One region of the Paenibacillus sp. FSL R10-2734 genome, then DNA from elsewhere that is predicted to be linked to it. Evidence: a T-box and tRNA genes for the amino acid it is inferred to sense, from the RefSeq annotation. Region 1 holds a T-box; the other holds one or more tRNA genes.
The links. The T-box of region 1 lies ahead of metG (methionine--tRNA ligase). A T-box ahead of a tRNA ligase gene usually reads a tRNA of that ligase, here a tRNA-Met.
Positions count from the first base shown of each region.

Region 2: it encodes a tRNA-Met, which carries the amino acid that the T-box ahead of metG (methionine--tRNA ligase) is inferred to sense. The anticodon was not compared.

Region 1 is NZ_CP150170.1:2,697,795-2,709,856, forward strand. Features, by position in the region: gene NSS67_RS11640 (stalk domain-containing protein) at 1-1,943, shown strand, start outside; gene NSS67_RS11645 (transcriptional repressor) at 2,168-2,629, shown strand; gene yidD (membrane protein insertion efficiency factor YidD) at 2,632-2,895, shown strand; T-box leader at 2,936-3,196, shown strand; gene metG (methionine--tRNA ligase) at 3,246-5,258, shown strand; gene NSS67_RS11660 (zinc ABC transporter substrate-binding protein) at 5,475-6,464, shown strand; gene NSS67_RS11665 (metal ABC transporter ATP-binding protein) at 6,499-7,248, shown strand; gene NSS67_RS11670 (metal ABC transporter permease) at 7,564-8,367, shown strand; gene NSS67_RS11675 (cytochrome c biogenesis CcdA family protein) at 8,438-9,151, shown strand; gene splB (spore photoproduct lyase) at 9,170-10,246, opposite strand; gene mntR (transcriptional regulator MntR) at 10,440-10,865, shown strand; gene NSS67_RS11690 (family 10 glycosylhydrolase) at 11,172-12,062, shown strand, end outside.
Region 2 is NZ_CP150170.1:2,381,634-2,393,695, forward strand. Features, by position in the region: gene NSS67_RS10495 (dihydroorotase) at 1-925, shown strand, start outside; gene carA (glutamine-hydrolyzing carbamoyl-phosphate synthase small subunit) at 1,044-2,222, shown strand; gene carB (carbamoyl-phosphate synthase large subunit) at 2,224-5,451, shown strand; gene pyrF (orotidine-5'-phosphate decarboxylase) at 5,562-6,308, shown strand; gene pyrE (orotate phosphoribosyltransferase) at 6,305-6,943, shown strand; gene NSS67_RS10520 (extracellular solute-binding protein) at 7,547-9,034, shown strand; gene NSS67_RS10525 (hypothetical protein) at 9,147-9,311, shown strand; tRNA gene NSS67_RS10530 (tRNA-Met) at 9,394-9,470, shown strand; tRNA gene NSS67_RS10535 (tRNA-Ile) at 9,515-9,588, shown strand; gene NSS67_RS10540 (hypothetical protein) at 10,002-10,451, shown strand; gene NSS67_RS10545 (hypothetical protein) at 10,766-11,758, opposite strand; gene NSS67_RS10550 (sigma-70 family RNA polymerase sigma factor) at 11,755-12,062, opposite strand, start outside.

The sequences.
Region 1 (12,062 bases):
CTACACCGATCCCTACTGCTACACCTGAAGCCACTACACAGCCTACACCAACAGATGGTGTTCGTGCAGCAGCTAGTAATCAGCTTGTACTTATGATGAACAGCAACAAAATGTACCAAAACGGCGTTGAATATTTGGCTAATCAACCTATGGCTGTGAAGAATGGTGTCTCATACGTTTCGATCCGAGCTATGGTAGAACGCGTAGGTGTGAAATACATTTACGATTATAAAACGAAAGAGACCATTGTTACCAAAGGAAGCGACGTAATGCGCTTTAAGACGGACAGTAAGATCTATTCCGTTAATGGTAAAAATGTAACGATGAAAGGTCCAGCTTACCAATTCAAAGGTACATTTATGGTTCCTTTGACGTCCATCACTGGGGCGTTAGGCATTCCTTATACCGTTGATAATGTGCAAAAACGAGTGATTCTTACACTAAACACGAAGCCTAAAGCTTCTTTTACAGTGCCAACTGAAATTTATGCTGGTGAACCTGTGAATTTCGTGACTTCCAGCTCTTCACCAAATGGTTCAGCCATTGTCGATGAACGTTGGGATGGAAATAAGCAGGATGTCTATGATACACCAGGGGTTTATGTAGTATCCTATTCTGTTATGGATGCGAATGGACAGTGGAGCGATCCTTACTCCGTGACCATCAATGTACTTAAACCTAATACACCGCCAGTCGCTAATTTCACGACTGACAAGGATTCCTACAAGATGGGTGAAATGATCACTTATTCGGACCTGAGCAGCGACCCAGACGGTGATCAAATTAAAGTGACTTGGACGAATAAAGCAGAAGCTTTCTTCACTCCAGGTCCAGCAACAGTTGCCATTAAAGTAGAAGATTCTCATGGCGCAATCAGCACTTTTGAGAAGACCATTAATATTTCGGATGAAGTCTTGTACAGTAAAGAAGATTTCTACAGATTATTTGCTTCTCCGGGTAGTGTATTTAACATCGATGGATCGATGGTTCCAACTTGGCAGAAGGTAGCCTATAATCTTTCTTCCGAGCCGTACACCCTTATCCGCAGTAACAGTCCAGAAACAGTGAATACGGAAGGGATTACTTACAAAGAAACATCATTCGGCGGAACTCGCTTCTTGGTTCACCACAAGAATAATATGAATATTAAAACGAAGGTGTATGTGATTGCTAAGAATAACAATCTGTACCCTACGACAATTACAACTGAGTATGTAGGATTTGGAGGTCCAAACTCTTATCCTGAAGGTACTGGCAAAATGTCTGTGCAGAGGTACTGGGAATCTATGCAGACCAGAAAAGATTATAAGACAACAGTCCTACAACCAGGGGAAAGCGTCTCGATTCTTACAGAACTAAACAAAATTGCGATGAAACCAGGCGAAATTGTGTCACTTCAAGCGGACTTATTTAGTGATTATCCTATTGAATATAATGTCATGATGATCGATGCGAATAAAGATCCACTGACTACACTTCCTACACTTCCGATCTTGGATCGTGATGGGGTGCATAACCGAGGAACTTATGCTGATTCTACACGCATCATGACGGTTACCGATGAAGTAGGAAAAAGTCCTGTAAGACTTCTAATTGGTGACAATTCGAGTGATTTGAATTTGATCGGTGTCGACCCAATGAATGGTACTGAAGCATCCAATGCCGGTAATTTCGGTGTGTTATACAAAATCAAATTCGAAAATGTTGCACCTAATTCCTTGATTACGTTTAATCCACGTGGCGGTAATTATATGGGGCCTGTCATGGTTAACGGTCAAATCGTACACATGCCAACATCGGGAAGTCTTTCAAGTGCTGACATGAACAGTGTGATTTATCGTACTGGCGATTATGGCGGTGCAGTAGAAATTTTGTTTAATGCAGCTTCTGGTAGTAACTTACCGGTGAATTTCTTGGTTACACCGCTACCAGCGAAGAAATAATAGAATAGGTACATTCCTTAAGCACTAATTGGGAATCACCTGAATTAATAGTCCGGCTGAATATTCCGCAAAGGAATACACAGCCGGACTTTTGTATTTTAATTGCATAATTTACTCAGATGAACACTCAAACGCACGGTTGCTTCATTGACGGGGCATTTATTTTGGGGCATTATTAAGAGAGTGAAATAGAAATGAACTGAAATGTTATGGGAGATGAGCGTATGCTGTCGACAGAACAAATATTAGAAGTCATGTCGGGGCAAGGACTGCGAATCACCGACCAACGCAAAACGCTTGCCAAGTTATTCGGCGAGAATAAGGGATACTTGTCAGCGAAGGATGTCTATGAGTATATGGGCCGCAAGTATAGCGGACTTAGCTTTGATACCGTGTACCGCAATCTGCGTGTAATGGAAGAGCTTGGTGTACTTGAACAAATCGTCTTTGAAGACGGAGTGAAATTCAAGGGAAGCTGTAATCATCAGGATCACCATCATCATATGATCTGCCTTCAATGCCAGAAAACCTACCCGATTAATTTTTGCCCGATGAATTTAACGGATACACCTGATCAATTCCGGGTAGTCAAGCATAAATTTGAGGTGTTCGGTTATTGCAAAGAATGTGAAGAGAACCGGGAAGAAGAACTAGTCGCAGCGGCAGATAACAAAAAAGGGGTCTAGCAATGGCGACCCTACGTAGAACGATTCAGGCACCAATTCGGGTGTACCGCAAGTACATTTCCCCGATTAAGCCTGCAACCTGTCGCTTCTATCCAACCTGCTCTGCCTATGCACTGGAGGCCATTGAAGTCCATGGGCCACTTAAGGGCTCATGGCTTGCTGCCAAGCGGATTGCTAGATGCCATCCCTTCCATCCAGGGGGACTTGATCCGGTTCCGCCTCTAGAAGAACACCCTTCGAAGAAGGATTCCGCTCGTGCGACTTGACACGAGGCCCTACCATTGGGTATATTCACAGGTAATAGTATGAATTCCGAGGAACGGATAAGTAAATCGGTACGTCCATTACAGAGAGCCGGAGTTAGCTGAAAGCCGGTATGGAGCGTTAGATTGAATATGGTCCGGGAGGAACTGTGTTCGAGCGGGAACTGTAATTGAGGTTCACGTAAGATAACGGCGTGTTCCAGCGTTAATGGACAGTTCCCAGATGGGAACTGGCGAAGCCTGTTCTCTGTGAAGAGACAGGAAATTTGGGTGGTATCGCGTGAGTTATACTCTCGCCCCATTATAGGGGCGGGAGTTTTTTGTCTTTTTATGAAAGAAAGGATGATTAATCAATGAGCGAGAAGAAAACTTTTTACTTAACTACACCTATCTACTATCCGAGTGATAAGCTGCATATCGGACATGCGTATTCTACCGTAGCTGGAGATGCAATGGCCCGCTACAAACGTCTACGCGGCTATGATGTAAGGTATCTTACAGGTACTGATGAGCATGGTCAAAAGATTGAACGGAAGGCAGAGGAAGCAGGTAAAACCCCTCAGCAGTTCGTAGATGACATCGTTGTTGGCATTAAGGAACTTTGGCGCAAGCTAGACATCTCCAATGACGACTTTATCCGTACTACGGAAGAACGTCATAAAAAGGTTGTTCAGGATATTTTTGATCGACTGCTCAAGCAAGGCGATATCTATAAAGGCGAATACGAAGGCTGGTATAGTATTCCGGATGAAACCTTTTATACAGAAACGCAATTGGTTGATATCGTGCGAGATGACAATGGCGTAATCATTGGTGCAAAAAGCCCTGATAGCGGTCATCCCGTTGAACTGGTGAAGGAAGCAAGCTATTTCTTCCGGATGAGTAAATATGCAGATCGATTGCTACAATTTTATGAGGAGAATCCGGAGTTTATTTTGCCGGAATCCCGTAAGAACGAAATGATTAATAACTTTATTAAGCCGGGTCTGGAGGATCTTGCGGTTTCCCGTACGACTTTCGATTGGGGTGTTAAAGTTAAAGGTGACGAAAAGCATGTAGTGTACGTATGGATTGATGCGTTGACGAACTACATTACTGCTCTGGGTTACGGTTCTGAGGATCGGAGTCTGTACGACAACTTCTGGCCTGCAGATGTACACATTGTCGGCAAAGAAATCGTCCGTTTCCATACCATTTACTGGCCGATCATTCTGATGGCGCTGGGTGAGCCTCTTCCGAAAAAGGTGTTTGCACATGGCTGGCTGCTCATGAAGGATGGCAAAATGTCGAAATCCAAAGGTAACGTAGTAGATCCTGTTACATTGATTGATCGTTACGGTCTGGATGCACTACGTTATTACTTGCTACGGGAAGTGCCGTTTGGTTCGGATGGCACGTTCACACCTGAAAGCTTTGTCGATCGGGTCAACTATGATCTTGCTAACGACCTTGGTAACCTGTTGAACCGTACAGGCGCGATGGTGGAGAAGTATTTCGGTGGAGAGCTTCCGGCGTATGAAGGAAATGTAACAGCATTTGATGGTGAGCTTCAAGCTGCGGCAGAGAACACTTATGCCAAAGTAGAAGAAGCGATGGAAAAAATGGAGTTCTCCGTAGCACTGACAGCTATTGGGACCTTAATCAGCCGCACCAATAAATATATAGATGAGACACAGCCATGGGTGCTTGCTAAGGATGAGAGCAGAACAGCCGAGTTGGCTTCAGTGATGAGACATCTCGTAGAAGGTCTTCGTACGGCTTCCATTCTGCTACAACCGTTCTTGACGCAAACGCCAGCGAAGATTTGGGAACAGCTTGGAATCGCACCAGGTGAGCTGACAACTTGGGACAGCGGTAAGACTTTCGGTCTGATTCCGGCAGGAACAAAGCTGGTGAAAGGCAATCCAATCTTCCCACGTCTGGATGTAGAGCAAGAGGTTGCTTATATCGCAGAAGCGATGGGCGCTGGTAAGCCGGCTGCTGAAGCGGCCGAAGCAGCACCTGCTGCTCCTGAGGTATCAGAGCCTGAGGAAGAGCATAAAGAAGAAATCGGCATCGACGATTTCGCCAAAGCTGAGCTTCGCGTAGCTCAGGTCATTGCATGTGAGCCCGTAAAGAAAGCCGACAAGCTGCTGAAGCTGCAACTAGATCTAGGTTATGAGCAGCGTCAAGTCGTTTCTGGTATCGCGAAGTTTTATACACCTGAAGAGCTGGTGGGACGCAAAGTGATTTGTATTGTGAACCTGAAGCCAGTGAAGCTGCGTGGGGAGCTGTCACAAGGGATGATTCTAGCGGCTTCTAAAGGTGATCAGCTAACCATTGCCACGGTACCAGACAGCATGCCAAATGGAGCTATTGTGAAGTAAGACTTGTTATTTAGAAATATAAGAAAATGTGTTAAATGAAAGGGAATGCTCCTTCAGCCGGATAGGCTGGGGAACATTCCTTTTTTCAAAGTATACGCAGGGAAAAGGTTCTGAGTCATCTTACCAGGATTTATTGTTGACTTATCGTAATGATTACTATTATACTTCTAATAGTAAAGATTACGATTTGAGAGGGAGATCAATTTAATGGTTGCCATGAAGTCACGAATAAGTTTGCTCACACTTGCACTAATACTGGTATTTACACTTACTGCATGTGGACCTAAGAGCAGTGGAAGTATAGTTGAAGGGAAAGTAAATGTGGTGACTACTTTTTATCCCATTTATGAGTTTACTAAGGAAATTGGTGGAGACGATATAAATGCTATTAACCTGCTTCCAGTAGGTGTAGAGCCGCATGATTGGACACCACGTAGTCAGGACATTGTCAACACCTCTAAAGCACAATTGTTCCTGTACAATGGAGCAGGACTTGAAGGTTGGGTTCCTAATTTTCTAAAGGGACTTGATAGTAGCAGTAAGGTGGAAGCCGTTGAAGTAAGTAAAGGTGTCGATTTAATAATGACCGATGAAGATGACGGGCATGATCACGGGGGAAGCAGTGAAGAGGATCATCATGAGGAAGATGCTGATCATGCTAACCATTCTTCTGGGGACAGCCTTCATACAGACCCACATACATGGGTAAGCCCGAAATCAGCGATCATCATGGCCCGCAATATCAAAGAAAGCCTTCAGTCCGTGGACCCGGAGCATAAAGATGGTTATGAAGAGCGTTACAATAAGCTTGCTGAACGTTTAGAGGCTTTGGATAGTAAATTTGAACAGGAGCTTACAAAGCTGCCTAATCACGAAATCGTAGTTTCACACCAAGCATTCTCATACCTTGCTCGTGATTATGGTCTTGAACAGCATGCGATTATGGGATTATCACCTGACGCAGAGCCAAGAGGACAGGATTTAGTGAACCTAGCGAAGTTGGTCAAAGATGAAGGCATCAAGTATATCTTTTTTGAAGAGCTTGTCTCCGATAAACTGGCAAAGACGTTAGCCGCTGAAGCCGGTGTGTCCACTATGGTTCTTAATCCGGTAGAGGGTCTTACTGCGGAGCAAGAAAGGAATGGCGATAACTACTTCACTCTGATGGAGAAAAATTTGCAAAATCTGATTATGGCTTTACAATAATAAGGAAAGTATAAGGAAAAGGCGGTGCTTAAGCTTGCAATCGGTATCCTTGGACTGCCATCAGCATATCATCGATATACAGGATCTTTCTTTTTCATATGGCGAACAGAAGGTGATCTCGAATCTAAACTATAGTGTAAGAGAACGAGACTTCCTAGGTATCATTGGTTCTAATGGTGCTGGCAAAACAACCCTGATGAAGATGATCGTCGGTTTGCTTCCGGCAAGTAGTGGTGAAATCAAATTATTTGGAACACCTGTCCGCAAGTTTAAAGACTGGGAACGGATTGGTTATGTTCCGCAAAAGAACGCCTTCAACCCGTTATTCCCAGCAACTGTCCGTGAAGTAGTGTTGTCTGGTTTGTACAACAACAAGAACCTTATTCGGAGAGTATCCAAGGCACAGCATGGTCAGTGTGAAGATGCGCTGGAAGTGATGCGGATACAGGATATTGCGGAGAAAAGAGTAGGTCAGCTGTCAGGTGGACAGCAGCAGCGTGTATTTCTCGCGCGTGCGCTGATTAACCATCCAGATTTGCTGATTTTGGATGAGCCTACGGTCGGTATTGATGCTGAATCACAAGCAGGATTCTTTGAGTTAATTACACATATGCATGCCCATCATCATATGACATTCCTGATGGTGTCGCATGATATCGACATGATTAAGAATTACTTAGGTAATGAACCTGTGCAAACGAACGGTAAGATTAACTTTTTCTCCCGACATTCTCATGATTTGCAGAATTGTACGGAAGAGAACCTGCAGCACACGCTCTCTTAGGTCTTGGTCAAACTCTAGGCGCAGTTTTCTCTGTGGTTAGAGTTATACATAGAGTGAGCGCGAAAGTCAGGGAGTTCTAATTCTTTCCGTATCTAAATAACGTGACGCTGTAAGCGTGCCCCGTAAGGGGCGAAAGCGATCTTACCTCGACCTATCTAAGTTCAGTAACCCCACCTCCTACGCCAGTTGCACTTGACGGGTTTCCAGAGGGCAGAGCCCTTGGGGCCCTCCCTTGGAAGGGAGGGTTTGGGAGGGATCGAAAAAAGGTTTTAATAATTAAAAATGTTTCAATTGTTCTACGGAGGAGAGTTAAAGTTGGAAATTCTATTTAGCGATTTTTTTCAGCGGGCGCTTGCAGGCGGTCTGCTGATTGGCATTACAGCGCCGCTTATAGGCGTTTTTCTTGTGCTTAGACGTTTATCTATGATTGGGGACACGCTGGCTCATGTTACCATCGCCGGTGTGGCACTTGGCTTTTTAACAGGACTCTACCCGCTGGGAGCAGGTCTTGTTTTTGCAGTGGTGGCTTCCTTCGCGATAGAGAAGCTACGCAAGGCTTATAAGAGTTATGCAGAGCTCTCAATTGCCATCATTATGTCGGGCGGGGTAGCTTTAGCCTCACTCTTTTTCACCTTAGGAAAAGGTTATAATGCGGACGTTATGAGTTACTTGTTCGGTAGCATTTATACGCTTGATAATACCGATTTAATCGTAGTAGGGATCGTAACGATAGCAGTTGTAGTAGTTGTGACGATGTTCTTTAAGGAGTTCTTTTTGCTTAGCTTTGAAGAGGATGCGGCAAGTGTAAGTGGATTGCCCGTGAAGCTGCTTAACATGCTAATTACCGTTCTGACGGCGCTTGTAATCAGCACAGCGATCAAAATTGTAGGTTCGTTGCTAGTATCTGCACTGCTGACCATTCCAGTGGCAATCAGCTTATTGCTGTCTCGAAGCTTTAAATCTTCGGTTATCCTATCGGTCATCATTTCGGAAATTGCTGTTGTAGGCGGACTAGTAGTAGCAGGAGTTTGGAATTTGGCGCCTGGTGCTACCATTGTGCTTTTACTCATATCACTATTAGTGTTGACTTTGATTGGCAAAAAGGGTTTACCAGCATAAACAGCGAATAAAATATACGATATCAAATATTTACATGAAGTGACTCGAATGTGGAAGGAGAGCCGCTACTTTGTCTAATATCAATGCAGGAATAGCCTTAGCAGCAGGGGTAGCATCGTTTATATCACCTTGCTGTTTGCCGCTTTATCCCTCTTATTTATCGTATATTACCGGATTATCGGTTCAACAATTGAAGTCGGGAAGCAATACCAAAGAGATTCGTATACGTACAATAACCCATACTTTGGCATTTATTTTAGGCTTTTCAGCGGTTTTTTACACACTAGGGTTTGGTGCAGGGTTATTTGGACAATTCTTTAATGAGCAGCGTGATCTGATCCGGCAATTGTCGGCGATTCTGATTATTGTGATGGGATTATTTCTGCTTGGGATCTTTCAACCGCAGTTTCTGCTTCGCGAACGTAAGCTTGATTTAAAATGGAAGCCGGCGGGTTATTTGGGGTCGTTTATATTTGGGATCGGTTTTTCTGCAGGCTGGTCTCCATGTATAGGCCCGATTCTAACCGCGATTATCGCACTTTCCGCAAGTGAACCTGGCACGTGGTTCACATTGATTACGGCTTATAGCATCGGGTTCGCATTGCCATTTTTTGTTTTAGCCTTCTTCCTTGGTGGAGCCAGACGAATTCTAAAGTATTCAAATGTGTTGATGAAGATTGGTGGCGTTCTCATGGTATTCATGGGCGTTCTGCTCTTTACAGATCAAATGTTTCGGATCACAGTGTGGCTACAGGGAATCACGCCTGATTGGCTAATTTTTTAAAATATCACGCAAACACGTTTAGGTGAAATAATCAATCCCTGCCTCTGGAAAATGCTCGAATATCCGCTCTGTGATAAACTCTCGCAGGGCGTTTTGTTGTTCATCGGGATAAACATATTTATTTTGTCCCCAGCGACCCCACTTCTTCTTGCGCTTCTCCATATCCATCTCTAGCTTGGATTTGGGGTAGCGCTTCTCTATTACCGTCTTAGCGGTTTTAGTGAATCGATGCTGAATCATTTCGAAGGTTAAGCCTTTTCCAACTTCAGGGGGGAGGGTCTGGGCTAATTTGGTCAGTAGCTCTGCGTAGCCTTCTTGCCAGCCGTCATACCATATAATTGGAGCTATGATAAAGCCAAGTGGATAACCCGCCCTTGCTACCTTGCCAGCGGCTTCAATACGCTCCTCAAAGCGGGAGGTGGCAGGCTCGAAATTCTTGATTACATAATCTGCGTTCACGCTGAAGCGAACTCTGGTATGTCCGTTATGTTTTAATGCAAGTAAAGGTTCAACATGCTGAAATTTGGTTACAAAACGAAGTCGGCCGAGTGGCTCGTCAGCCATGAAGTTAATTAACTCAGTAAGAGAACCGGTAATATGCTCCAGTCCTAATGGATCTGACGTACATGCAGCTTCAAAGGTCGTGATTTCGGGACTACGCTCCACGATATATTTTTTGGAGACATCAATAATGTCTTCTGTGTTCACATATACACGAATATAAGGCTTTGCACCTAAGGTAGTCTGCAAATAGCAATAATGACAGTGCCCCATGCAACCAGTTGCGATTGGAATCGCGTAATCTGCGGAAGGTTTGGATTGGTCAAACTTTAAGGTTTTACGTAAGCCGACAACGAGCGTTCTTTTGGCAATTTTATATTGCTCAACCTCTGTTTCACCGGGGAAATTCATAATTCGATTATGTGATGTGGTCATACGATAGGGGATATCGTTAGCTTTTACCCACTCCATAATGCTTACACCTTTAGGGTAATTTAAAGCATTTGGTTCGAAGAAAACAAGCTCTGGAAGAAAAAGTGCGGTAGGTTTTCTGGATCTTTTTATCGTAGAAGGCTCCGGCGTCACAATAGTCATATATTCACACTCCTTTTGAATGACGAGTATGTTTATTATGTCTAACTCAGTCCCAATAAAAGCATGGCAAACATGTGCAACGCATCTTCAACTTCCTTTGAAGGACTTGCCAAGGTGCGTTAGAAACATGTATCATTGTTAGAGCAAGGTTTGGCCCGGCGCCATGCTCATTATAGAAAAGAGGTAAAGTTTAATGCCAACACCCAGCATGGAGGATTATTTGGAGCGCATATACAAGCTCATAGATGAGAAAGGTTATGCGCGGGTCTCGGATATTGCCGAGGGACTGGAAGTACACCCCTCCTCTGTGACCAAGATGATCCAAAAACTGGATAAGGACGAATATCTCATCTATGAGAAATATCGTGGGCTTGTCCTAACCAACAAAGGGAAAAAAGTAGGGAAACGTCTTGTTGATCGACATCAACTATTGGAGGAATTCCTCGGATTGATCGGAGTACAGCAGGAATATATTTATAATGATGTTGAAGGGATCGAGCATCACTTAAGCTGGGATTCGATTACGCGGATTGAAACGTTGGTAGAATATTTCCGCCGTGACGAAGAGCGTCTACAGACTTTATATGCGATCCACAATGAACTGACAAGCGATTCTTAAAAATGTTTTTTCCCGAAACGGATACTGTCCTAAAAGTTATGCGTAGCAAGGCTTTCGTGAGCATAATCAGCGGATAGTATAGCCGTTTCTATTTTGTTTAGTGCAACCTTTCCCAGTTTTTAGCGTCAAAACGGATACAGTCCTTTTTAAAATATAAGAGAGTATGAGTTTTATTCAATACTTCTTATATTTTTTGCAGAGACAGATACCGCCTTTTTAGAAGGAGGCATTCTCTTATCTGCATGAAGGATTTATCCGTTTTTTCTTATTTTTTGGATACATATTTTTTAGATTTGGGGAGGAATTATGAATTATCGTAAATGGATGTTGAGCTTGTTAGTACTCATGTTGTTTCTGCCTTTATGGTCTCCTGGTGCACGCGCGGCAGCGGTGCAGATTACCATTGAACTGGATGGAGAGGCGCTGGCTAGTGATGTGCCTCCGTATATCACAGCTTCCAATGTAACAATGGTGCCAATTAGTGTGATCAGTAAAGGATTAAATGCCGGTGTAGTATGGAATCAAAGTAGTAAGACAGTAACCATCACCCAAGGAGATACAGAGATAAAGCTGACTAGTGGTCAAAAAAATGCATTAGTTAACAATGCTTCTGTAGGCCTTGATACCTCTGTGCAGATTAAGCAGGGACGGGTAATGGTACCGATTCGGTTTGTAAGTGAGCAATTGGGACTGCAAGTGTTATGGGATCAGGTCAACAAGCATATTTCCTTGTTCTCCAACACTGAACCGCCACAATCTGTCGATCCAGAAAAACCAACGACGCCAACAGTACCAACAGTACCAACGGTGCCAACAATACCTACTACCCCTGGTGGATCGACTAGTAAGGAGATGAAGGGGGCCTGGATCTCCACGGTGTTCAATTTGGACTGGCCTTCAGTGTCTTCTGCGGGTAATGAAGCAAAACAAAAGCAAGAGTTTGATAATCTGTTAGACAAGCTAAAGGCGGTTGGTTTTAATGCTGTATTTGTTCAGGTTAGACCTTCGGCAGACAGTCTATATCCTTCGACATTAGTCCCTTGGTCTAAGGTATTGACGGGTACACAGGGGAAGAATCCGGGATATGATCCTCTAAGCTATATGGTCAGTGCTGCTCATTCACGCGGCATGCAGTTTCATGCTTGGTTCAACCCGTTCCGTGCAACGACAGATGCTTCCACATCAGTATTAGCCAGT
Region 2 (12,062 bases), 320 kb from region 1:
AGTACTTCCTTATGCAGCCATTACGAAAAATGAGCTCGGACGTGAGCTGACTGATTTTGCGGCGCTTAAAGAAGCTGGAGCAATTGGTTATACCGACGACGGCGTGGGTGTACAAAGCGCTCAAATGATGAAAGATGCAATGAGCATCGCAGCATCGCTGGATATGCCAGTCATCGCTCACTGCGAGGATAACTCACTGGTTGAAGGCTGCTGTGTAGCCGAAGGTGAGTTCGCAAGGAAGCACGGGCTGAAAGGAATTCCGAATGAGTCGGAAGCTATCCATGTTGGACGCGATATTTTGCTAGCTGAAGCGACAGGCGTTCATTACCATGTATGCCATGTAAGTACTGAACAATCGGTGCGGTTGATTCGCCAAGCGAAAGAGATCGGCATTAAAGTAACTGCTGAGGTATGTCCGCATCACTTGCTGCTATCAGAAGAAGACATTCCAGGCCTTGACGCGAATTGGAAAATGAACCCGCCGCTACGCTCCCGCCGCGATGTTGAGGCATGCATCGAAGGTTTGCTTGACGGCACACTAGATATGATTGTTACGGATCACGCGCCACATAGTGAGGATGAAAAGGCTAAAGGAATGCAGCTTGCACCATTTGGTATCGTTGGGTTCGAGACAGCTTTCCCACTATTGTATACGGCGTTTGTAGCAACTGGTAAATGGGATTTATCCTTACTAGTTCAAAGAATGACTGCTGATCCTGCACGGGTATTCAGACTGAACACCGGTGTGATGGATATCGGAGCTCCTGCAGATTTGACACTGATCGATCTGGAGCAAGAGAAAGAAGTAGACCCAGGTTCCTTTGCAAGTAAAGGACGGAATACTCCTTTTGGTGGCTGGAAGCTTAAGGGCTGGCCAGTAATGACATGGGTAGACGGCAAAGCCGTATGGACTGAGAAAAACTAGCGAACTGGTGGGGCGGAGTTGCTGATCTTTACGGATAAAGCGATTGAGTACACGTTCACTCCGGAAGGCTTGTAAGGCATAAGCATTAGACTACAGAAACATGAAGGAGTGGAAGGGAATGCAGGCGAGATTACTGCTGCAAGACGGAACTTTATTTACAGGTACCGCATTTGGCGCTGAGGGCGAAAAAACAGGCGAGGTTGTTTTTAATACAGGAATTACAGGATATCAAGAGGTGCTGTCTGACCCTTCATACTGCGGACAAATCGTTACAATGACTTACCCATTGATCGGGAACTACGGGATTACACGGGATGACTTTGAATCTGTTAGACCTTTCGTACACGGATTTGTAGTGCGTCGTCATGAAGAAGTACCTAGTAACTGGCGTGCTGAATATAGTGTGGACGACTTGTTGAAAGAATACGATATTCCAGGGATCAGCGAAATTGATACTCGGATGTTGACTCGAATTATTCGCCACTACGGAACAATGAAAGCGATCCTGACCACCTCTAACAAACGTGTAGAGGAACTGATGGAAATGATGGGAAATACTACGATTGAGGAATTGCGCAATCAGGTAGCCCGTACATCCACTGCAAGTTCGTATAGCAGCCCAGGCAACAAGGAACGCATTGTGCTTGTGGACTATGGTGCGAAGGCTGGTATCCTACGTGAGCTTAACGATCGTGGTTGTGACGTTGTTGTTGTGCCACATGATGTTAAAGCGGAAGAAGTTCGCCGTCTGAACCCAGATGGTATCCTACTTTCCAATGGCCCTGGGGACCCGAAAGATGTGCCACACGCTGTCAAGACGATTTCCGAATTGCTTGGCGAATATCCGATCTTCGGAATCTGCCTAGGTCATCAGTTGTTTGCACTGGCTTGTGGAGCAGATACAGAGAAGCTGAAATTTGGTCACCGCGGAGGAAATCACCCTGTTAAGGAACTGGAAAGCGGACGCTGCTTCATTACTTCCCAGAACCATGGTTATACCGTGAATGAGGAATCTGTGAAGAACACTGAACTAGAAGTTACTCACATTAATAATAATGATAAGACTGTTGAAGGAATTAAACATACTCGTTACCCAGCATTTTCGGTGCAATATCATCCGGAAGCGGCGCCAGGACCACATGACAGCAGCTACTTGTTCGATCGCTTCCTGCAAATGATTGCAGATCATAAAGCAAAGACACCGGTTGTTTCACGTCAGGCACAACTTGCGGCAAACGCCAGAATCACGGCGCCAAAAACTAACTTACAGCTTGAAGCCGTGAAAGGAGCTCTATAACATGCCAAAGAACGATAAGCTTAAAAAAATACTAGTGATCGGTTCCGGACCGATCGTCATCGGTCAAGCAGCAGAGTTTGACTACGCAGGAACTCAGGCTTGCCAAGCCCTTAAAGAAGAAGGCGTGGAAGTCGTACTGATTAACAGCAATCCAGCAACAATTATGACAGATACAAATATTGCAGATAAAGTGTACATCGAGCCTATTACGCTTGAATTCGTGACTGCGATTATTCGCCAGGAGCGTCCAGATGGATTGCTTCCAACGCTGGGCGGTCAGACCGGCCTGAATATGGCTGTAGAATTGGCTCGTGCAGGCGTACTTGAGCAAGAGAATGTTAAGCTTCTCGGTACACAGCTTGATTCCATCGAGAAAGCGGAAGATCGCGATTTGTTCCGTGATCTAATGCGTGAATTAGATCAACCTGTACCGGATAGCACCATTATCACTACTGTAGATGAAGCGATGAATTTCGCTGAGGAAATTGGTTTCCCACTGATTGTACGCCCAGCCTATACACTTGGCGGTACTGGCGGCGGGATCTGTGATAATGCAGAAGAACTACGTGAAACCGTCAAAGCAGGTATTCGTTATAGCCCGATCGGACAATGTCTGGTTGAGAAGAGTATTGCCGGCATGAAGGAAGTTGAATACGAGGTTATGCGTGATGCCAATGACAACTGTATCGTTGTCTGCAACATGGAAAACTTTGATCCTGTAGGCGTACATACAGGTGACAGTATTGTTGTGGCACCTAGCCAGACGTTGTCAGATCGTGAGTACCAAATGCTTCGTACTGCTTCACTCAAAATCATTCGCGCTCTGAATATTGAGGGTGGATGTAACGTGCAGTTCGCACTTGATCCGCAAAGTTATCAATATTATGTAATCGAAGTTAACCCGCGTGTCAGCCGTTCCTCGGCTTTGGCTTCCAAAGCAACTGGATATCCAATTGCTAAAATGGCTGCCAAAATCGCGATGGGTTATACGCTTGATGAGATCATCAATCCGGTTACCGGACAGACTTATGCATGCTTCGAGCCTACACTTGACTATATTGTAAGTAAAATTCCACGCTGGCCGTTCGATAAGTTCATTCATGCGAACCGTAAGCTCGGTACGCAAATGAAAGCGACAGGCGAAGTAATGGCGATCGGCCGTACTTTTGAAGAGTCGATTCATAAAGCGATTCGTTCCTTGGAAATTGGTGTTCATCGTTTCCGTCTGCCAGGTGCTGAGACACTGGAAGAGAGCGTGCTACGTGAACGTCTCGCAAAACCTGACGATGAGCGTCTGTTCCTGATTGCTGAAGCTTTCCGCCGTGGCTACGGCTTGCAAGAGGTCCAGGATATCACGAATGTAGACTGGTGGTTCCTCTCCAAAATTGAAGGATTGATAAACTTTGAAGAAGTTATTCGCGGCGAAGAAAGTTTGTCTGCGGAAACTCTTTATCAAGCAAAACGCAAAGGCTTTACAGACCGTGCAATTGCTGAAATTCGTGCAGAAGGTAAAGCTGACGGCAAATATACTAAAGAAGCTGATGTGCGCGCACTACGTTTGGAGCAAGGATTAACGCCTGTATTCAAAATGGTAGATACCTGTGCGGCTGAGTTCGAAGCTACTACACCGTACTACTACTCAACTTATGAGACTGAGAATGAGGTCATTCAATCCGATAAGCAGAAAGTAATCGTGCTGGGCTCTGGTCCAATCCGGATCGGTCAAGGGATTGAGTTCGATTACTCCACTGTGCATGCGGTGTGGGCTATTCAGAAGGCTGGATATGAAGCGGTTATCATCAACAATAACCCTGAGACAGTATCCACAGATTTCAATACTTCGGACCGGTTGTATTTTGAACCCCTATTCTTCGAAGATGTCATGAATGTAATTGCGCAAGAGAATCCGATTGGGGTTATCGTTCAGTTCGGAGGTCAGACAGCAATTAACCTTGCGGCACCACTAAGTGCTGCTGGTGTGAAGATTCTCGGAACTAGCCTTGACAGCATTGATGAAGCTGAGAACCGCAAGAAATTCGAAGCTTTGCTAGCACGCCTTGATATCGCTCAACCAAAAGGTAAGACGGTTACCAATGTGGATCAAGCAGTAGAAACTGCACAATCTCTTGGATATCCGGTGCTGGTTCGTCCATCATACGTACTAGGTGGACGTGCAATGGAAATTGTATACAACGATACTGAGCTGCTCAGCTACATGGTAGAAGCGGTTAAAGTGAATCCGGAGCATCCGGTATTGATTGACCGTTACATGCTGGGTAAAGAGGTTGAGGTAGACGCGATTTGTGATGGTGAGACGGTAGTTATTCCGGGCATCATGGAACATGTCGAGCGCGCAGGTGTTCACTCTGGTGACTCCATCGCTGTATATCCTCCGCAATATCTGGATGAAGGTCTGAAAGCAAAAATCGCTGAGATCACTATCAAGATCGCTAAGGAACTGAAGACGATTGGACTGGTCAACATCCAGTTCGTTATCTATCAGAACGAAGTGTACGTAATCGAAGTAAATCCACGCTCCTCGCGTACGGTTCCTTTCCTGAGCAAGGTGACAGGAATTCCAATGGCGCATCTGGCAACCAAAATCATTCTCGGCAGTAAGCTGAAGGATGACGGTTATACAGAAGGTCTGTGGCCGGAAAGCGATTATGTATCAGTTAAAGTGCCGGTGTTCTCATTTGCCAAACTACGTAGAGTAGAACCAACACTTGGACCTGAAATGAAATCCACTGGTGAAGTTATGGGCCGTGATAAATTGTACGCTAAAGCTTTGTATAAAGGTCTAATTGGAGCAGGAATGAAAATTCCAGCTACAGGCGCTATCATCGTTACGGTGGCAGATAAAGATAAAGCAGAAGCTGTAGAACTTATGAAGGGCTTCCACTCCATGGGTTACAAAATCATTGCTACTGGAGGCACGGCACAAGCGCTTGAAGAAGCAGGCCTCAACGTAATGAATGTAAACAAGCTGGATGAAGGTGCGCCGAACATTCTCGACTTGATTCGTGGTGGGCAAGCTAACTTCGTCTTTAATACACTGACTAAAGGTAAAACACCAGAACGTGACGGATTCCGTATTCGCCGCGAAGCGGTTGAGAATGGCGTCGTATGTATGACTTCACTTGATACGGTGACTGCTCTGCTCAGAATGCTGCAGACGATTAACTTCTCGTCACAGTCTATGCCTGCTTTTGTCGGACAATTGAACTAATCTCATAAAGATGCATAGGGCGGTTTGCGTTTACGCAGACCGTTCCGCTATGCCTAGGGTCTAATAAATAAAGGGTGTGGATTTAGTCTGCACTGGATAGGAGCATGGTTATGGGGTATGGAGAAGCAGAGTGGAAAGAAATGGCGAACCGACTGATGATCGCCTTGGATTATCCTGATGTTGCTGGGGCAAGAGCCTTAATCGACAAGCTGGAAGGGATTCCTTGCTATATGAAGGTGGGCATGCAACTGTTCTATACAGCAGGACCAGAATTCATTAAAGAGCTGAAATCTCGTGGCTATTCTGTGTTCGTAGATGTAAAAATGCATGATATTCCTAACACAGTAAAAGGTGGCGCACAAAGTCTCACTAATCTTGGCGCGGATATGTTTAACGTACATGCGGCAGGAGGCTCAGCGATGATGGCTGCAGCTCGCGAAGGAGCAGCTTCAGCAATTAGTGCTAATGCTGCCCTTAAAATGCCTTTGATTATTGCAGTTACTCAGCTAACGAGTACGAGTCAAGAAGTGATGAATAACGAAATTGGGATCGCTGGTGACGTAGCGGATACTGTTGTAAAATACGCCAAGCTGGCAGCCGGTGCAGGTCTAGATGGTGTAGTGGCTTCGCCGCAAGAGTCCTCAGCGATCGCAGAAGCTTGCGGTCCAGCATTTTGCACGGTTACACCGGGTATCCGGCCAGCAGGTGCTTCCTTAGACGACCAGTCCCGGGTTATGACACCTGGAAAAGCTATTCGTCAGGGTAGTCACTATCTTGTTGTAGGACGGCCGATTACAGCTTCACCAGATCCACGTCAGGCAGCACTAAATATTATTGAGGAGATGATCCAAGCATGAGCTCATTAAATAGAAGTGAACAAGTTGCAAGTTATCTTTTGGAGATTGGAGCGGTAGCACTGCGTCCACAGGAGCCTTTTACATGGACCTCTGGTATTAAATCGCCGATCTATTGTGACAACCGTCTGACTATGGCTTATCCTGAAGTTCGCAGCTATATTGCAGATGCCTTCGCTCAGCTAATTAAGAGCCAGTATCCGGACGCTGAAGTGATCGCGGGTACAGCAACCGCTGGTATTCCTCACGCGGCTTGGGTAGCGGATAAGCTTAATCTGCCAATGGCTTATATCCGTGATAAAGCTAAAGGCCACGGCAAGCAGAATCAGATCGAAGGACTGATTAAACCGGGGCAAAAGGTTGTCGTTATTGAAGATTTGATCTCCACAGGTGGAAGCTCCATCAAAGCCGCTCAGGCCGTGCAAGAAGCTGGCGCAGAAGTACTGGCTGTACTGGCAATCTTCAGCTATGAGCTGGATCGTGCAGTGGATGCTTTTGCCGCAGCTGAAATGCCATTGCAAAGCTTGTCCAACTACAGCACATTAATTGATGTGGCTCTTGCACAAGGGAAAATTGAATCGACAGACGTAGAATTACTGAAGTCTTGGAGAAAAGATCCGTCATCGTTTGGAGTTTAATCTTAAATAAAGAGCCTAGTTTAGGCGAGCCTCTCACTTTTTAGTGGGGGGCTTTTATTTTTTCTGGATAGAGTGCGATTAAAAGAGTGACACAACAGACTCAACTGTCATCCAAGACACGAATAGTTGTATTTCGTACACTTAAACTAACTTTTCTTAGAGGAAATGGCACTTTAGTTGTACTTTGTGCAATTATAATCAGCCTAGTATCCGCTAAAAGCTCCTAGTAACGGTTTTTAACTGCACAGAGTGCAATTAAAAGGAGGAACATAACATACTCAGCTATAATAGTTGCAGAAAGTGCAACTATCCAATCGCAGAAGGTACGATTGTGTTTGTCATAGGAAAGGTAGCAGGCGAGTGGGAAGTCGAGGCCGCAGCTCTGTTACGCTGTAGGCTGTTGCTCTATGCTTTTCTACTCGATAACGTACGCTTTGAAAGCTCCTAGTAACATTTTCATGAGAATAATATGAAGAAATCGTAGTATATCTTTAAACGACCTGTAACTTCCCCTCCCGATTAAAGCTGTATACTTTTACTAGGATCATGGATTATTTATCCAAAGATGTAGAAGAATCAAGTATTTTATGGGAGGATACAATAATGAATCATATAAATAACAGTAAACGGCTGTGGCGTCGCTGGTTAAGCTTGGGGGTATGCACTGCGCTGATACTACCACTAATCTCAGATGGGTGGAATACGGTTTGGGCAGAGCCTTCTAAGGCTCCAGTGGAGCAGCGTGTATTGCGTATAGGGAGTCTATGGTCTGGGGAGGACGACTCGTTATTTCGTCAGCAGTTTACGGATATGTATGAATTGCAGCATCCTGAAATCAAATTGGAGATTATTCCAGCTATAGATACGAATGAACTTCGGTACAATAACACCTCCTCAGACGCAAGCTCTGACAATTTGGAGAATGTACGAGCGATTATGGGCGGGGATAAGCCTGTTGATGTGATCGTCGGTGATAGCGCATTAGTGAAGGGACTGGTGGATCAAAATCTTGTCCAATCGCTGGAGCCGCTTATAGCGCGTGATCAGTATGATTTGAGCAATATGGCGCCTACGGTGCTGAATGGAGTCCGTGAGCTGGGTAGAGGAAGTCTTTTTGCGTTGGCACCGACCTTCTCGTCTAGTGCGCTTTTTTATAACAAGGGAATCTTTGATGCTGCTGGTGTGGGCTACCCTACGGACGGGATGACTTGGGATGAATTGTTTGCGTTGGCAGATAAGGTGACGAAGAAATCAACAAATAAAGAAACTCGGATATACGGCTTCTCGATGAACCGTTACTTAAGCGATCCTTTCTGGGATATGCAGACCTATGTCTCACCTTTAGAGCTTACGATGTACGATAACAAGGGTCAGAGTATGACTGTAAATACTACACCGTGGACTCAGGCTTGGACCACTTACAGCCAATTGGTTAAGAAACAAACTGTGCCTGGGTTAAATGGGTTGGATTTTGCAGGAACAGAAGGGAATGCCTACAGCCCAATCCAAGGTGATCTGTTCCTCACAGGAAAAGCGGCAATGGTTGTTGGGGAATACGGTTATCTCAATGAACTGGCGGGAGTAGAGCGTAATGCTGCTAAGATCAAAAATTACAAACCCATCAAATGGGGCGTGGTTACTGTACCCACCTTTCAGGAGAAACCTGATGTCGCTGTTGGAACATGGCTTGGTAATATGATGGCTATTAATTCTACGGCTACTAATAAGGAAGATGCTTGGGATTTGATTAAATTCGTCAACAGTAATGAGGTTGCCAAAATTAAAGCGCATAACCGGAGTGAGCTGACTTCCCGCAAGGATTATATTACTGCTCAGACCCCTTCGGTAAATTTGGAAGCTTTTTATACGCTCAAGCCTTTACCTGCAACAGATCCTTTATTGAGCAGTATACAGATGCAGAAGCCTGGGATTAGCCGAATTAGCGATGTTGGGCGGCAACTGTTCATTGATGTCTATCAGGGCAAGAGAACGGTCGAGAATGCGCTCAAAGCTTGGGAGAAGCAAGGGAACACGATGCTGGATACACTTGAAAAAGATCCCACAGTCTATTTCGACTCGATCGGTGATTGACTCTAGAATGTGATCCTAGCCACCGGTTTTCCGGTGGCTTATTTTGTGGAACTTGGGCATGATAAGTTCAGAGCGGTGTATCATTAATTTGCGAAAAGGAGAAGAGGGCATCATGAATTGGATATACTTCGCGAAACTGTTCAGAACCAGATTTCAAGCAGGTTGTTTGGCAAAAAGATTGGAGCAAGACGGCTGGATATACGGCTATCATGACCCGCGTTTTGTAGAAATTTATCGATCGCGCAAAGGAAGATACGGGGTTAGATTTCTGCCTTAAGAACTTTTATAAATTCATCCTTGACGTAGACCCAATTTGTAATGTATATTATTTATTGTCGCTGTTTGAATATTTTTTCTGACGCGGGGTGGAGCAGCCCGGTAGCTCGTCGGGCTCATAACCCGAAGGCCGCAGGTTCAAATCCTGCCCCCGCAACCAATTTATTTACAACAGCAATTGTACATTCGGATATTTTTAGATCCGGGCCCTTAGCTCAGTTGGTTAGAGCGGTCGGCTCATAACCGATTGGTCGGGGGTTCGAGTCCCTCAGGGCCCACTTAGAGCAAACCCTTACTTTGTAAGGGTTTTTTGCTGTCTAAGAGTCTATAAAAAGCTGGATGAGGTCACCTTAGGAATTCGGGGAAAGAGCAAATGGTCACATTCTGGTCACGGCGTTTGTTCGGTCATAGATATTTGGGTCATTTGCATCTTCGAATCAATCAAGTCTGCCGCATCTCGTTGCATATCGGTGAGCAGATGTGAATAACATCAAGATAGATCTGGACGCTGGTATATCCAAGACGTTCAGCTCCGATTTTTGCATTGATACCAATACTAAGTAATAAAATCATATTATTCCAAGGAATAAATCCTATAAAATAAACATGTGAGATGCTTTTACTACTCTCACATGTTTATTTTTGAAGGGAGAGCGACACTATAAAAAAAGTTGTATTTATTATTTTTTCTTTGTCGGTAATTATTGTAGTGTTATTCTTTTTATTACCACCTTTATCTTACAAAATAGATATTAGATATAGCGGTGCTGCATATCAAGAGAATACTCCCGAGTACTCAACCAGTATTAACGTAAAACTAAAGGGAGACTTTGATAGAAAGGCCAAAGAGTTTAGAGGTAATGTATCTATAAATAGTGTGGATTACAATAACTGTCGAATAGGCCCCTCTTCGGGATTCTTATGTGATTCTCCTGACAGTTCACTTCAATTTTTTGGAATGTCTTATTCAAATAATAAATTCGATGAAATAACATTAATTATTACAGACAGTCCTTTGTATTCCAAACTAACAGGACATGGATATACAGAAGACTTAATTATAAGTATTCCTTCTGTGGATCGATCCTCATCATTAAATTTAAGTGAAAAATTAAAAAACAGTTATTTTGATAATAAATAAAATTCGATTTTTCAGCTTCGATAAAGAAAGGCACTGAGGTATCTTTCTCCCCCGCTTTGCTAAACAAATTACTGGGAAAAGAACTGCGTAAATGTCTACTTTCTTGACAGAGGTCCACGATAAAGATAGATCATAAAAAGCACTCTCTATTATGCGAGAGTGCTTTTTATATTGGCTATGGTTGAGGCTACCTGCCTTGTTTGCTCGTTGGCCGGAGCATCACGGCTCACTTCCCTAGCTGGAGAGGAGGTAGGAAGGCTTCCTTCATCTAGTAGCTCCTCCAGAAGAAGTAAGCTAGTTCCCAAGCTGCATTCTTATAGCTTCATACTGTCCCATAGCTTCTGGAATGACACAGATTCGACCTCGAAGAATACCGGCGCTTGGCCGTAGCGTACAAGCCCTTGACCGAACAGGGTCAGCTCTACCCGAGCGTTGTCTTCCAACTGGAGATAGAGGATCTTGCGGTCTTCGCTGTCGTAGATGCCTTGCTCGATAAGAGGCTCTGCAGCCAGCGGTTTGGCTGCTTGGAGTGCCGTAAGGAAACCGCTTAGCGACTCGCCGTCAGCAAGCGGTGTGGACTGCTGCAGTCCGTTGTTCCAGCTGTCGAAGCTTTCCCACTGAGCTGAAGTAATTCGGCCTTCAAGATTTAGCTTGCCAAACAGATCGGCACCGCTATTTATGGTGATGCCGTTCGTGTGTTCATACAGTTCGGCGAATACCTCGCCGTTAATTTCCGAATAGGACATAATCAGGAAGCTGGCATCATATCCCTTCACGGAATAGATATCCGTCTCGCCGATGTTGGAGGCTAATTCGGTATACTTGTCTTTACCGCTCCATTCATCGATACCACCTGTAGTCCGACCTAGCTTGTCACCGCGTAGGGCGGCAGCGTCAGCAGCATCGATGCGAGTCGCAGACTGTGTATAAATATTGTCTTTATACACGACCAAGGCGATCATATCTGCCATAACGCCAGACTTCATATCCGGTAGTTCCAGCTTAGGAATGACAATGCTTCCGGACGCATTTGTGCCAGCGTTGCCAGGTTCGCTTGGGCTCGGAGTTACCTGGGTAATCTGTCCTTGGGTACTCTGGCCGCTGTTTAACTGCTGCAATATATTAGGCGCAGCCAAGCCAATTCCGGCAGCGATCACGATACTTGCCGCGATATAAACTGATTTACGCGGACGCTTCCGCTCTTGCCGTTGTTCCAGTTTGTTGATCAATTCTTTTTTCATATCTTCATCCGGTTTCATAGAATCCACCGCTTTCTTGTATAATGTTCGAAACTGATCTTCCTTCAATGTGATTCCACTCCTTCCAGCTCCAGTTTTAACAGTTGCCGTCCCCGTTGAAGTCTCATCTTCACGGCAGACTGACTAATCTGCAGAATCTTGCTGATTTCCTGGATGGGATAGTCCTCGTAATAATAAAGATGGATTACGGTTTTATACTTCATGGGCATCGCCATAACTAGCTGTAGTAGAGCCAAATCTTCCGGGCTGTCTACCGCAATCGGCTCAGCACTTTCCAGCTTAACCTCGCGCTTGCGCCAGCCTCTACCCAGTAGTGTTTTACAGTGATTGGTGATTACCCGGATCAGCCACG